2 regions of the Neobacillus sp. PVCKKU3 genome follow, and region 1 is predicted to be linked to the other one. Evidence: predicted binding sites of a transcription regulator. Region 1 holds the regulator's gene; the other holds the start of a gene.

The links. The regulator LexA, encoded in region 1, represses DNA repair genes until DNA is damaged. The targets are predictions, from matches to a motif close to CGAACATATGTTCG.
Region 2: ACNQGS_RS11075 (YolD-like family protein) is a predicted target of LexA. The motif match lies at 3,688-3,701, and genes of this name have one in related genera.

The regions. Positions count from the first base shown of each region.
Region 1 is NZ_JBLVQN010000045.1:26,402-34,172, reverse strand. Features, by position in the region: gene ACNQGS_RS23945 (YneF family protein) at 1-40, opposite strand, end outside; gene sirA (sporulation inhibitor of replication protein SirA) at 120-560, opposite strand; gene tkt (transketolase) at 754-2,760, opposite strand; gene ACNQGS_RS23930 (DUF896 domain-containing protein) at 2,939-3,169, opposite strand; gene ACNQGS_RS23925 (YneB family resolvase-like protein) at 3,253-3,900, opposite strand; gene yneA (cell division suppressor protein YneA) at 3,915-4,238, opposite strand; gene lexA (transcriptional repressor LexA) at 4,397-5,020, shown strand; gene glnA (type I glutamate--ammonia ligase) at 5,229-6,563, opposite strand; gene ACNQGS_RS23905 (MerR family transcriptional regulator) at 6,591-6,965, opposite strand; gene ACNQGS_RS23900 (methionine gamma-lyase family protein) at 7,662-7,771, opposite strand, start outside.
Region 2 is NZ_JBLVQN010000013.1:79,060-86,830, forward strand. Features, by position in the region: gene ACNQGS_RS11050 (glutamine synthetase family protein) at 1-644, shown strand, start outside; gene ACNQGS_RS11055 (hypothetical protein) at 646-933, shown strand; gene ACNQGS_RS11060 (gamma-glutamyl-gamma-aminobutyrate hydrolase family protein) at 974-1,732, shown strand; gene ACNQGS_RS11065 (maleylacetate reductase) at 1,865-2,956, shown strand; gene ACNQGS_RS11070 (sodium/glutamate symporter) at 3,082-3,210, shown strand; gene ACNQGS_RS11075 (YolD-like family protein) at 3,705-4,073, shown strand; gene ACNQGS_RS11080 (DUF2187 family protein) at 4,367-4,549, opposite strand; gene ACNQGS_RS11085 (hypothetical protein) at 4,689-5,141, opposite strand; gene ACNQGS_RS11090 (HAD family hydrolase) at 5,321-6,058, shown strand; gene ACNQGS_RS11095 (ATP-binding cassette domain-containing protein) at 6,386-7,771, opposite strand, start outside.

The DNA of each region.
Region 1 (7,771 bases):
CAGCGACAAGTGCCAGTATACCAACTAGAACGTACATCATATAATAACTTCCTCCTTCATGTTGTCTACCATACAACAGTGTACTAAATAAAACGAAATTAGACAATATTCGATTTTAATTAGACATATTTTCTTTCTTTAATTGGCTTTAACCAGCCAAACCGCTCATGTTCTAGGTCAATCGCCAAAAAGGAGGATTCACACTTTCTCAGCACTTCAAAAAACGCTGTCTCCGCTTCATAGCTTCCATGTGCCTCCAGCGAGATTAAATCCTGGTAGACTTCCAATTTTGCCCTACTTATTTTTCCACTAAGATCGATCGTATATGCACCATGGTCTGCTTTAAAGCCCTTTATTTTTCCAAGCTGTCTTTGAATCAGCTGATGGATTTTTAATACTTCTATTTTCTTTGTTATATAGGCAATTTGTTTTTTTGTAATAAATTGAAGCTCGCCCCGTGCGTGCTGATGTTCTTGGAATAGTTGAAAAAACAACCGTTCTCGTCCGAAGTAATGGGTGGCAAATTCATCTTCTATTAAATAAAGCTGATATTTCCTCATTCCAACCTCTCCTCCGCTGACAATCCTTTTATCTATTATAAAGAATCGCTCAGGAAACATTTGTCTTATCGCGGCAAAAACTTTCACTAATTTTGTCGATTTGCAATTTGAGTGTTATATCAGTTATTTATTTCGCTAGAAGCTGACATATAAAAAAGAGAGAGCGAAATTCCCGCTCTCTCTCGTCATTTGATTATTTTTGTAAAAGTGCTTTCACACGAGCCACGACGTTTGGCACACTAAATCCGAATTCTTCCATGATTTTTTCACCTGGTGCAGATGCTCCAAAATGATCGATGGCCAATACGTCACCTTCATCACCAGCATATTTGTGCCAGCCGAAGGATGCTCCGACTTCCAGAGCAAGACGCTTCTTCACGCTCTTTGGAAGGACAGACTCTTTGTATTCTTGAGATTGCTGTTCGAAGCGATCCCATGATGGCATGCTGACAACAGAAACCTGGATTCCTTCTCCAGCAAGTGCTTTCTGTGCTTCCACTGCAAGGCTTACTTCGGATCCAGCTGCTAGCAATAGGGCATCTGGAGTATTATTTCCTGCTGGGGAAACAACATATGCTCCTTTAGAAACTCCATCATATGCGTTTTTATCTGTGTCTTTTAATGTTGGTAAGTCCTGACGAGTTAATACTAGAGCTGTCGGCTTGTTTGTTGATTCAACCGCAAGCTTCCAAGCTGCTGCTGTTTCATTGGCATCAGCAGGACGGATCAGTGACAGACCTGGCATTGCGCGTAATGCCGCAAGCTGTTCGATTGGTTCGTGAGTTGGTCCATCTTCCCCAACTGCGATACTGTCGTGTGTAAATACATAGGTAACAGGAAGCCCCATTAATGCGGCAAGGCGAATTGCCGGACGAAGGTAATCAGAGAATACAAAGAATGTTCCTCCAAAAACTTTAACCCCGCCATGCAGAGCAATACCATTCATGGCAGCGCCCATAGCAAATTCACGAACACCGAACCAGATGTTGCGGCCTTCATATGCGCCTGGCATGAAGTCAGTTGTCCCTTTAAGCATTGTTTTGTTAGAACCAGCAAGGTCAGCAGAACCGCCAATTAAAATCGGCAGGTTTTTAGCGATGCCGTTTAAGGCTTCACCTGAAGAAGCACGAGTTGCAAGCCCTTTTCCTTCAGTGTAAACCGGAACATCCTTATCCCAGCCTTCTGGAAGTTCATGATTTAATGCTTGTTCTAGCTGGCTTGCCAACTCTGGATATTCGTTTTTATACTGAGCGAACATGTCGTTCCACTCTTTTTCTTTTTTCTCACCATTTTCAACGATTAGCTTTTGGAAGTTGTCGTAAACTTCTTGTGGAACATGGAAGTCTTCCTCGAAAGTCCACTTATAAGCTTCTTTGGTAAGCTTTAGCTCATTTGCACCAAGTGGTGAGCCATGAACACCAGATGTGCCGGCACGGTTAGGTGAACCGTAACCGATCACTGTTCTTACTTCAATCATGGTTGGTCTGTCTAAATCATTTCTTGCTTCTTCAAGTGCTTTAGCGATTTCTTCGAAATTGTTGCCGTCTTCAACGCGAAGATATTGCCATCCGTAAGATTGGAAGCGGTCCTTCACACTTTCAGAGAAAGATTTATTCAAGTCTCCGTCCAAGGAAATATCATTTGAATCATATAATACGACTAAACGACCTAACTTTAGGTGGCCGGCAAGTGATGCAGCCTCAGCAGATACGCCTTCCATTAAGTCGCCGTCTCCACAAACACTGTATGTAAAATGATTCACAAGTTCATATTTGTCTTTGTTATAAACGCTAGCAACATGACGTTCTGCCATAGCCATTCCCACTGCCATTGCAATACCTTGACCAAGCGGACCAGTCGTTGCTTCTACTCCCTCAGTATGACCATACTCAGGATGTCCAGGAGTTTTGCTTCCCCATTGACGGAATTGCTTTAAATCATCCATGGATAAATTATAGCCGGATAAATGAAGCATGCTGTATAGCAATGCAGAGCCATGACCTGCGGACAATACGAAACGGTCACGGTTGAACCAATGTGGATTTTTTGGGTTGTGGTTCATAAATCTTGTCCATAATGTATAAGTCATTGGAGCGGCACCCATCGGCATTCCAGGGTGTCCAGAGTTTGCTTTCTCGATAGCATCAATTGAAAGCGTACGAATCGTGGTGACAGATAAATCATCAATTGTGTTAAACATCTTTTTACAACCTTCCTTCTTCGGAAAATACAAACAACTTTAATATTATAGTGCTGTGGATTTTTATTCAACAAATTACTACTTATTTTGCAGCAAAATTCACTTTATTATTTATTTTGACACATGTAAGCGCAGTATATGTAAAAAGGAATACAAATAAATTGTATTCCCAGATTCATTAATGAAGATTATTTTTTTTCCTGATTTTTATTTTCTCAGGTGTAACGTCATTCCCAAGTGGATCAATTATTTTTGTATTTGTCAGGGTATCCAGCATTTGCGACCGAAAAGTAGCTAAATATTCACTTCTAAGTGATGACTGCTCTTTTGCTTCTTTTTCTGTTAAACCCGTCGCTTTCTTTTTCCTTGCCAATTCGTTGATTCTGGCCATTTTTTCCTTGGATAGCATTCAAGTACATTCCTTTCCAAAAAAACTGCTAACATTAAGACAAGATTGTACTAGAAAAGAATTCACCTGGCAAGGATGAAGGTTTATTCCTCCTGCTCTTCAATGAATTCCTGGTATCTTCTATGTACAGTGGCTTTCGAAATGTTATAACCAAAGCCCCTTAATGTTGCGGCAATTTCTGAAAAGGTCAGGCCATTTTTTCTCAACCTGACGATTTCTAGGACAGGCACTTCAATTTTATCCCGGCCCGAATGTTCGCCTAGATTCTTTAAATTTTTTTCCGGCTTATAGCCTTGTTCAACTGCCCGCTTCATGCCGCGTTTTATTTTTACATTATGAAGCTTGCGCTGGTACTCTTCCACCATGCTGACGATTTTTAGCACCATTGAATCCGATTCGGAAAGCTGCAATTCACCATTATGCGAAATGCTGTATAGTTTAATTCCTTCTTTTAAAATGCAATGCAGGATGGCGATCTTGGCATTCCCTCGGCCGAGCCTTGTTTCATCCTGGATCAGGACAGCTTGGACTTGCTTATCTTTAATGCGCTCTAAAAGCTGCAGGATACCATCTCTGTCGAAATCATAGCCGCTCGCCTGCTCTTTAATAATTGAATCGATATGGAATTGATAACGGTTGGCGAGCTGGACAAGCTCGTCTTCCTGGCGTCTCAATGATGTTTCCTGCGTTTCCTTATTCGTGCTTACGCGGCAATAGATGATTGCGTTCATTTTTTAGGTCCTTCCTATTTCTCTAATGCACTTGCTAATTCCCTTTCTGGGGGAGCCTCATTACTAACCGGTATTAAAATTTCTTCACCTGGAAAAATTTCATCCCCTACATCGCGATTATGTTTTTTCACCCAGTTGACGAATTCCTTGTTCGATAATGAATGCTCGCCTGCATACTTTTGAGAAATTTCCCATAGTGTGTCTCCGTCTGTTACAGTCACTTTCAAATATTTATCCTGATTTTTCGGACTTTGCTGAAATGCTAGTACAAATGCTAATGAGCAGCTTAATAATAGAAGAATAATAGCGTACGAGTATTGGTTCCATATTTTTTTCATTAAAAACACCCCTGATTAGAATGTATGTTCGTTTTATTTGATTTGATTATAATCCGAACGTTTGTTTGTTGTCAAGCTTTATTCGAACTTATGTTTGTATAAATTATGCGAACATGTTATAATAAAGACAACATTAACCAGGCGAGGTGTAATTTATCATGGTAAAAGTATCAAAGCGGCAGCAGGATATCCTTGATTTCATAAAAGGAGAAGTGAAAACAAAGGGATATCCGCCATCTGTTCGGGAAATTGGCGAAGCAGTCGGACTGGCATCGAGTTCTACTGTACATGGGCATTTAGCCAGATTAGAAAGCAAGGGTTTAATTAGACGAGATCCAACAAAACCAAGGGCTATCGAAATCCTAGAAGCGGATGAAGCTGCTCATATCCCACGAAACCATGTTGTAAATGTCCCAGTTGTCGGTAAAGTTACTGCCGGACTGCCGATTACGGCCATTGAAAATGTTGAGGAATACTTTCCTCTTCCTGAAAGACTTGCTCCTTCTAGCGAGAATGTCTTTATGCTTGAAATCATGGGAGAAAGTATGATTGAAGCAGGGATTCTTGACGGGGATTACGTTATTGTCAAGCAACAGCCGTCTGCTAACAACGGGGATATCGTTGTTGCGATGACCGAAGAAGACGAGGCTACCTGTAAGAGATTCTTCAAGGAGAAAGACTACATCCGCCTGCAGCCGGAAAACTCTACGATGGATCCAATCATTTTAAACAATGTTACCATTTTGGGGAAAGTTATTGGGGTTTATCGGCAGATTCATTAGTTAATAGATTTCCCAGAGTCCAATCTGTATTTTGATTGGGCTTTTTTTAATTTAATTGGATTGGGATTACCTTTTTAACTTTGAATGGATAGTCTCCTACCCCTGACCAAAAAGTTAAGATTAAACGCTCTCTTTTTTTATCTTTCCCATCTCAAACAAAAAAATAGCAAAAAACCCCTAACGTCTAGCGTCAGGGGTTTTCATCATATTAATACATGCTCATATATTGTTCGCGTTCCCAAGGGTGAACGACAGTACGGAACATATCCCATTCAATCTCTTTTGCTTCCACGAAGTGTTCGAAGATATGCTCGCCTAAGCCAGAAACGATAACTTCGTTTGATTTCAATAGCTCAAGTGCTGCTGCCAATGTTGCTGGAAGATCGATGATGCCTTCTTCGATTCTTTCTTCCTTCGTCATAACATAGATGTTACGGTCAACTGGTGCTGGAGGAGTTAATTTGTTTTTGATACCATCTAGACCTGCTTTTAAAATAACAGCCAATGCTAGGTATGGGTTTGCTGCAGGGTCCACGCTGCGAACCTCAATCCGTGTGCTCAAGCCGCGAGAAGCAGGGATACGAACAAGCGGTGAACGGTTTTGTGCAGACCATGCTACATAACAAGGTGCCTCGTAACCTGGAACCAAACGCTTATAAGAGTTAACAGTTGGGTTGGTAACTGCTGTGAAATATGGTGCATGCTTTAGCACACCAGCGATAAATTGACGTGCAGTATCGCTCATTTGTAGGTCGCCTGTTGGCTCAAAGAATGCATTTTTACCATTATTGAATAAGGAAACGTTACAGTGCATTCCTGAACCGTTTACGCCGAATAATGGCTTTGGCATGAAGGTTGCATGCAAACCGTGCTTGCGGGCAATGGTTTTTACAACAAGCTTGAAAGTTTGGATTTGGTCACATGCTGTAAGAGCATCTGCATATTTAAAATCGATTTCGTGCTGGCCTGGAGCCACTTCGTGGTGGGAAGCTTCGATTTCAAAGCCCATTTCTTCAAGCTCAAGTACGATATCACGGCGGCAGTTTTCGCCAAGGTCTGTAGGAGCTAAGTCAAAGTATCCACCTTGGTCGTTCAATTCCAAAGTTGGCTCGCCTTTTTGGTCTAATTTAAATAGGAAGAATTCCGGCTCAGGTCCAAGGTTGAAATCAGTGAAGCCAAGCTCTTCCATTTCTTTTAATACACGCTTTAAGTTGCTGCGCGGGTCACCGGAGAATGGTGTTCCGTTAGAATTGTAAATATCACAGATTAGGCGGGCAACTTTTCCTTTTTCAGCAGTCCAAGGGAATACTACCCAAGTGTTTAAGTCTGGATATAGGTACATATCAGATTCTTCAATACGTACGAATCCTTCAATAGAGGAGCCGTCAAACATCATTTTGTTATCAAGCGCCTTTTCTAACTGGCTGATTGGAATTTCCACGTTTTTGATGGTTCCAAGAATGTCAGTAAACTGAAGGCGGATAAATTTAACGTTTTCTTCTTTAGCCAAGCGTTGAATATCTTCTTTTGTGTACTTCGGCATTTGCAATTCCTCCAATTTTATTAAAAATTAATGAAAAAAGCGTGAAAGATCTCCTTGTCTCAATGACGAACGATTCAGTCTGTTTGAATGCATCAGTTCATTGCGAAGAAGTTTCCTCAGCTCATCATCGGTAACCTCGCGCTTTGCACTTTTCGCTTGCTGTTCAAGCAGCGACTCTTGCTGTTCTTTGACCAATAATAACTGCTTAATGCCAGCCATATTGATTCCCTGGTCAATTAAGTCTTTTATTTCCAACAGCCTGTCAATGTCATTTAGGCTGTAAAGTCGCCTGTTTCCCTCCGTACGTGCCGGAGATATCAATTGGTGTTCTTCATAGTAGCGAATTTGCCTGGCGGTAAGTTCGGTCAGCTGCATCACTGTACCGATGGGAAACAATGGCATTGATCGGCGAATTTCTTTTCCACTCACCAATTTTCTCCTCCCTTTTGCTAATTTATATTTGTATTATATTTGGTGTTAGGAAATATGTCAATGATATGTAAGATAATCTAACATGGTTTTTTAATAGTTTCTTATAATCGTAATTTTTGACTGTAAACCCTGGCAAGAGGAGTGATGATTCATTGATAACGACCGAACCCAATCGGATTTCTCTGGTAGAGGAGTTATGGAGCGGTCATAACGACTGAATTGGGGTTGCCCTCTTTGCTTCGGGCGTTATGAAGCCGCTCATAACGACTGAACAGGTATTATCTTCTTTGTTTCGGGCGTTATGAGGCCTCCATAACGACTGAATTGGGATTTTTCTTTTTGATTCGGGTGTTATGAAGCGTTCATAACGACTGAATTGGTAATATCTTCTTTGCTTCGGGTCTTATGAAGCCGCCTAATTCGCCAATCTGCCCACAGATAAGGCTTTACCCTACCCAACCGGTGATTTTTCAAGAATTCGGGGCTCATATAAGCCCCATATACTACCGTTCCAGCCATTCTTTCAAAAGTTCGGGCTCATATAAGTCCTATATGCTTCCCAACCAGCCATCCTTTCAAGCGTTCGGGCTCATATAAGACCCATATACTACCCAATCAACCTTTCTTTCGAGCGTTCGGGCTCATATAAGTCCTATACAATTTTCCCTATTCCAAATCCAGTAACCCTTTTTCAACCAAATGATCCAAAGCTAAACATACAGCCATTTTCACGTGGGCATAGGTTAAGCCGCCTTGCACATAAGCGACATATGGAG
Region 2 (7,771 bases), on a different contig from region 1:
TCTTCCAAGGAATGGCAGCAAATGGTTGGCATATGCATCAATCATTAGTGGATCTCCGTACAGGTCAAAACGCCTTTGTACCAACATCAGCGAATGAACCGATTTCAGACATAGGCAGACACTTTATTGGCGGAATTTTAAAACATGCACGTGCATCCACTGCGTTTACTACTCCTACAGTAAATGGATATAAGCGCTTTAGGGAAAATTCCCTTGCACCAGACCGTGCCGGATGGGGCTTGGATAATCGCGGAACAATGATTCGTGTGATGGAAGACCCTAAAAACGCTCGATTTGAGAACCGGGTCGGCGAACCTGCAGCAAATCCATATTTATATTTGGCCTCACAAATATATGCTGGGTTAGATGGCATCCAAAATAAGATCGATCCAGGATCTCCTAGTATGGAAGGATACAATGACGAGAAAGAGGCTCTTCCTAAGAGTCTGGCAGAAGCCATTGATGTTTTAAAACATGATTCATTTTTCAAAGAGAAAATGGGTCCATTGTTTATTGACTACTTAGTAAATTTAAAAATGAGTGAACTAAACCGATATAAACAGTTCTTAAAGGAACATGGGATCGAAGAGGACCAGTATACCGTCACAGAATGGGAACATCGAGAGTATTTTGAAATCTATTAATGTGAGAGGAGCGGTAATGGTGAATCAGCAGCAACAATGGGAAAAAGAGCGGCGGGAATTAGCAGCAGAAATAACTAAATTAAAGGAAGCAATTGAAAGATATCGACAGTTTGCTGAGACCGTTCGTACTGCTAAAACAATGGATTTTAGCATCTATGACGAAGTTCCAAGTGACTGGCTCTCGATTGACCGTGAAGATTATGATGAAATCATGGAATCCCTCTCAAACCTAGATGTTTGGAGACCATGGAGTACGGAAATTTTAAAGCGCCATAGCAGTAATAAATGAGCCTTACCTCCTTAAAAGGAAATGATGGGAGAAATGTGTCATGAACAAACCGTTCAAGAAACCTGTAATTGGGATTACGACTTGGAGACGTGATTTGCCAAATTTCACAGGAGAAAATGATCTATATACCTTACATTCACAATATCATCGTGCTGTCACTGTGGCAGGGGGATTACCAGTCCTTTTGCCTCACGCTCCAATCACCGACCTGATCCAATATTTAGATTTACTAGATGCCTTAATTGTGACAGGAGGAGGAGATGTGAATCCTGTTTTTTATGGAGAGGAAAACACTGGACAATCAGTGGGAATTCGAAATGATGCCGACCAATTTGAAATCGAACTCATCAAGGAGGCGGCTAATAGGAATATCCCGACATTGGGAATATGCAGAGGCCATCAGATCTTGCAGGTCACCTTTGGCGGACAATTGATGCAGGACATTTATGATAGGTATCCGAATCATCCGCGAATGGGAAAAGAACCACCTCATACCCACTTAAAGCATTCGGTTGTAATAGAAAGAACAAGTATATTAGATGAAATCTATCAAACAGATAAACTAATTGTGAATTCCCTTCATCACCAATGTGTTGCAGCTGTTGGGAAAGGATTCAAAGCGATCTGCTGGAGTTCGGATGGAATGATTGAAGCGGCGCAATCTGAAACAGAATGGCTGGCATTTGGCATCCAGTGGCATCCTGAATTGCTTGGTCATATGGGACAGAAGGTATTTGATTTCTTTATTCAAGGAGTGAAAGATCAAATAGAAGGGAAATGTACCGCTATTCCATCATAGAAGTATCACATAGAATGTGCTTCATACCAAATGAAAGTGTGTGTTTATACTAATAGAAGCGAATAACCTCTAAAAGTTGTTCGCTTCTAATTTTTCTAACGAATAATAAATGATTGTTTAAGGGAGGATACAATGAAAAGTTTCTTATATGAGTCATTACCTAGTCGGATTGTGTTTGGGGAAGGGGTAATAGATAATATTCGCGAGGAAGTAAAAAATTTAGGGCTAAAAAGTGTTCTCATTATCTCTACTCCTGGTGAGCATGAAGTCTCAATTGGGAGAAAATTACTCGGAAATCTAGGCGAACTCTGTCATGGGTTGTACGCAAAAGCCGTTCAACATGTTCCAATGGAAAGCGTAACTGCTTCAGTTGACTATGTGAATGAAAATCAGATTGACGGACTGATTGCTATAGGTGGAGGGTCGTCTATGGGATTAGCGAAGGCAAATGTACTTCAAACTCAACTTCCGATCTTAGCCATACCTACTACTTATGCCGGATCAGAAATGACTCCGATTTGGGGAATAACGGAAAACGGAGTGAAGAAAACCGGAAAAAATCTAATTGTTAAACCAAAGACTGTGCTTTATGATCCAGCTCTAACCACTAGCCTGCCTGCAACACTGTCCGTGACAAGCGGAGTCAATGCGATTGCCCACTGTGTAGAAGCGTTATACTCTGAAAGTGCCAATCCAATTACTTCGCTTATGGCTGAAGATGGTATCCGTGCTTTAATAAAAAGTCTGCCTAATATTATTGAAAACCCGCTCGATATGGAGGCCAGATCCGATGCACTTTATGGAACATGGTTAGGTGGTACAGTACTAGGTACTGTTGGAATGGCCCTTCATCATAAACTTTGTCATACACTTGGGGGAACTTTTAACCTGCCACATGCGGAAACCCATACGGTGGTTCTGCCTCATGTCATTGCTTATAATGCTAATCATGCACCAGAAGCGATCCAACGTATATCACGAGCAATAGGGTCTGATCCACAGGATGTAGCAGGCGCCTTATTTGACCTGATTGAATCATTTGGTGTACCTGTATCATTAAATAGCATCGGTCTGACAAAAGGCGATTTGGATAAAGCGGCCGAGTTAGCAACGAAAAATCCATATTACAATCCGCGTCCAGTGGATAGGGAATCGATTCGTAGTCTACTTGAATCTGCTTTCCACGGGAAGCGACCAGTGTCAGAACGGATGACTGTGAAGTAACAGGTTTAAAATAAATGAAATTTGTAGGTAAAGAATTGAGATCTTATAAACTTCTTTTCTTCACTTAAATTTATAATCTTCTGCATGGGTTCATACTTTAAAAGGGGCGGCTCAATGGGGCTATAATGGAAGGTCCGGACTATGGAGTACAGGGAGCGTCTGCCGTTGGTCTAGCAGCCGCGACCTTTGGACTGATAGTAGGCAGCATATTAGGTGGACCTATAGTGCGCAGACGTCTGAATCAGCTTGCTTAGGCGGGATGATGTCGGACTTCTTTAACGCCGTCATTATTACGGGATTTTTAAATTTCTTTACTTGATAGAGCATAAATGCTCAGATTTTTGCGTCTTTAGGGTCAGTCCCCCGTTACTTTAAATCTTTACCTGATTAGGGGGCTGACTCCGTTTTTCAGAGACGAATCCTACCGTTTGGGAATGGGGGATTTGGCCAAATTGAAGCGGGACAGAAAAACTAAAAAATAGGTAAGTCCGCGTCTTTAACATACTCTGTCGGAAGAAGACCAAGCAAGATAAACGGCTTGGTCTTTTTACCTTTCCTAGATACGGGACAGTTTGTTTTGAACATAAAACCATCCCCATTTGCTTAGTTTGATGGATTTCAACAAATGGTTGCCCATGTCCAACCTAAACAAACGTTTAGGCTTGCCAATTGGCAATTTCGGTCATTGCAGTTGTCGTTATTAAAAATAAATAACTTCTTCTTATTCATATAGAACGTTTGTTCTTGTATGATAATAACGAAGGGGATGACCAAATTGGCAATACGTGACCGAGGGAAACTAAAATGGCAACCAGCATCATTCTTACCGTTAGCCTTTGAAATGCAACGTTCGATGTTTAAGGATCAAGAGCGTCGACCTAAACCGTTAATCGACGAGAATCAGTCAGAAGAGTTCGACCAACGGATATGTTACGCAATGGAAAATAACTTAGCAGTAAGGATTACGGTATGGAACGAAGGATTTACAGAGGATTTTTCAGGGCATGTTCATTACGTTGATTCCATCACGCACCAGCTTCGTATTGAGGTGCTGCCTGGAAAGTTTGAGCGTATTGAATTTGGAAATGTTATTGGCTTGGCAGTAATTGATTCTTAAACGCCCATCCAAAAAAGAAGACATCCGATTTGTAACGGGTTCCGTTTCCTATCGCAAAACTTAAAATTACAGTCTAAAATGTACTGCATAAAGCAGTGCATTTTGTTCAATAAGCTTCTAATTATATTACACAATAAGTACCAAGTTCCTTTGTAGCTACCTTGTGAAGTGTTTTTGACATCTTCCTTTTAATATCAACGTGATAAAAAAGCCTAATTCCTCCATGTTTTTAACTAGAAATTAGGCTTAGGATCTTCCACAAACGCACCAGTTACTTTAAGTTTATTTTTTCACTAAGTTGACTTAGTAATTTTATAATTTTTATGATTGACTATGGTTGTAATTGGTTCGTCTTTTTCTTTATTGTGTCCGTACTTAACAATAACAGAATTTTCTCTTACAACCGTAACAATTCCTTCATAGCTTTTCCCTTCACGCTTAAATAAAATATTGTCCCCGATTTTAGCAGTTTCCATTTTATCACCCTGAACTTATTATTTTCAGCAAAGATAAAAAAATGCAGAAACAATTAAAATACAAGCTGTAATTATTGCAAAAAAGCAGAAGGCACCGCAACCCTTTATATAATGAATGCCCCCGTTAGTTAAATAAGGACTACTTTACTTCTAATACGAATGCATAAAAAGCATCTCCATGAGATAGGTTCTTTTCCTTTTCATCCATCCACCATACACCATAAGAATAATAATAAACTCCTTTTTGTGTTGGTACGGAAAAACTATTATCTTTAACCAAGACTTCATTTTCATTATTTCCACTAATCTGTGTAACATGGAATTCATTTGGTTTTGGTTCATAGTCCATTATAAAAGATATTCTCTCCCCAGGATTTACTTTAATATGTTCTTTTCCCTTTAAAAGATCAACAGGTCCAGCCGTATCAGCACATGTACCTTTCCAACAATAAGTGCCAAGTTTTGTTTCATACTTTTCATTACCAATTTTTACATAGACTTCTGGAGGCTTTTCTCCTGACATTCCTTCTTTTGAACACCCCATTATGGTAAGACCAAAAAGAAATAAAAATATAAGAAGACATTTGTTCATTAACAATCACCTTTATGGTTAAAGACGTATTAATTTACGCAAAGGTTACTCATTTTGTTATTAAACTAAACTGCCCCATTAGTTGAATAACTCTAACATTCTGCTTACTTATCTTAGTAATATTAACTTAGTCAAAGTGGAACAATAGTCGAAGCTATATACTTGAAAAGGAGTTAAATATGCAAAAACAAAACATCTTATTTAACCTTGATGATACATTATCATACTGTAATAGATATTTTAACCTAGTAATAGACGAGTTCGCTGACCAAATGATGGCGTGGTTTGAACAGATTACCGAGGAAGATATAAAACAGAAGCAGTTTCAACTTGATGTTGCAGCGATTAGTGAGCACGGACTAAAGTCAGATCGGTTTCCTGAGTCATTTGTTGGTACTTATAAATACTATTGTGACTTAACTGGAAGGGAAGAGAAAAAAGATGAAATCCAATATTTAAGAGAGTTGGGTTTTAAGGTATTCGAGATTCCTGTTGAACCAATTCCGTATATGAATGAAACTCTACAACGTTTAAAAGAAGAGGGACATGAATTATATTTGCATACAGGAGGAGATGAGGCTAATCAACACAGAAAAATTACTCAGTTAGAATTGACTACATATTTTGAACATCGCATTTTTATTTCGGAACATAAGGATACAACAGCTCTATCCGATATTTTAAAAACCATTAAGGCTGACCCTAATGTAACATGGATGGTTGGAAATTCATTAAGAACGGATATTGTCCCAGCACTGGAAACGGGAATCCATGCAATATACATTCCAGCAGAAAGTGATTGGAAATATAACCTGGTTGAAGTTAACGTTGAGCATAGTAGTCTTTTTATAACAGTAGATTCACTTCAAGAAGTTCCTGATGTAATTTATAAACGTATCCAAGATCCAATAATGTAAGGGGATAGAAATAACCTTATTTTAGGAGCAAGGTTTAGTACACCCCACCTTTCTTGAAAGTGGAAAGACTTCTTAACCCGCCGAGTTCCGTAGTTGGAAAATCGGCTTTTTCATTTAAATTTGTGAAGAAATATACTTAAACTAAACTGCCCCGTTAGTGCAGTAAGCATCTTTTTGAAAATATGAATAAATATTAGTGCTTATACAGGTTTGGGATTAAGTAGTGATTCATAAAATCAATAAACCTACTGCCAAAACATACATCGGTTAATTGCCAGAAACAGGCTGCCAATATTTCTGGCAGCCATGGTTGAGGATCCTTATTAGTTAACTTTTAATTTGTTCCATCAAGAACCTTCCCGTGATCGACTGTTCCTTATGGATGATCTGTGAAGGTGTGCCCTCAAACACCACCTGGCCGCCCTTGCTGCCGCCTTCCGGTCCCATATCGATGATCCAATCCGCTTGGCTGATCACATCGAGGTTGTGCTCGATGACGATCACCGTATTGCCGGCATTCACGAGGCGGTTCATGATTCCCAAAAGGTGACCGATATCTGACATATGTAGCCCGGTCGTCGGCTCGTCCATCACGTAGATGCTGCCTTTCTTATGCAGCTCGCTTGCCAGTTTGACGCGCTGGCATTCCCCGCCCGAGAGCGTGCTGAGCGGCTGGCCAAGTGTAAGATAGTTCAGCCCCACATCACTCATCGCCTGAAGCTTCTTGACAACCTCTTTTAGCTGGAAAAAATCCAATGCCTGCTCTACAGTCATCTCCAGCACATCCGCAATTGACTTGCCGTTCACCTTGTACTCAAGCACCTCTTCCTTGAACCTTCTTCCTCCGCATACTTCACATGGCACCTCCACGCTATCGAGGTAGGCAAGGTCTATAGACACAACGCCCAGCCCGTGGCAGTTCTCGCAAGCACCCTTGGAGTTGAAGCTGAACAAGCCTGGGTTGACCTTGTTCGCGGAAGCAAATGCCTTGCGCACATCATCCATAATGCCTGTGTAGGTCGCGGGATTCGAGCGTGTTGACACCCCAATCGCCGATTGGTCGATGACAATCGCATCCGGATGGTTCTTGAGGAACACTTCGTTAATTAGCGTACTCTTGCCCGAGCCTGCAACACCCGTAACGACAGTCAGCACTCCGGTTGGAATATCTACACTTACATTCCGCAGGTTGTGCAGCGTGGCAGCCTGAATGGACAGCTTGCCGGATGGCTGCCGAGGGTCTTGCTTCAGAACGAGAGGACGCTTCATATAGTTGCCTGTCAGTGTATCTGCCTCCAGCAGGCCTTGGAAGCTTCCTTCATACACGATGGTACCGCCGTGGCTGCCGGCAAGTGGCCCGACATCAACGATATGATCTGCCACCTTGATTACATCGGGATCATGCTCGACAACAATCACGGTATTGCCCTTGTCGCGCAGCTTCTGAAGCAGCCCATTTAACCGGTGTACATCACGGGGGTGCAAGCCAACGCTGGGCTCATCAAAGATGTAAGTGACATCCACCAGGCTGCCGCTCAGGTGCTTCACCATCTTGACGCGCTGCGATTCGCCGCCGGACAATGTATCTGTCTCACGGTCGAGCGTCAAGTAGTCAAGTCCGATATCCACCAGATGCTGAAGCCGTTCCGTCAGCGACTTGACGACTGGCGCTGCTGCAGGGTTGTCAATCTCCCGAATGACGCGGATGAGCTG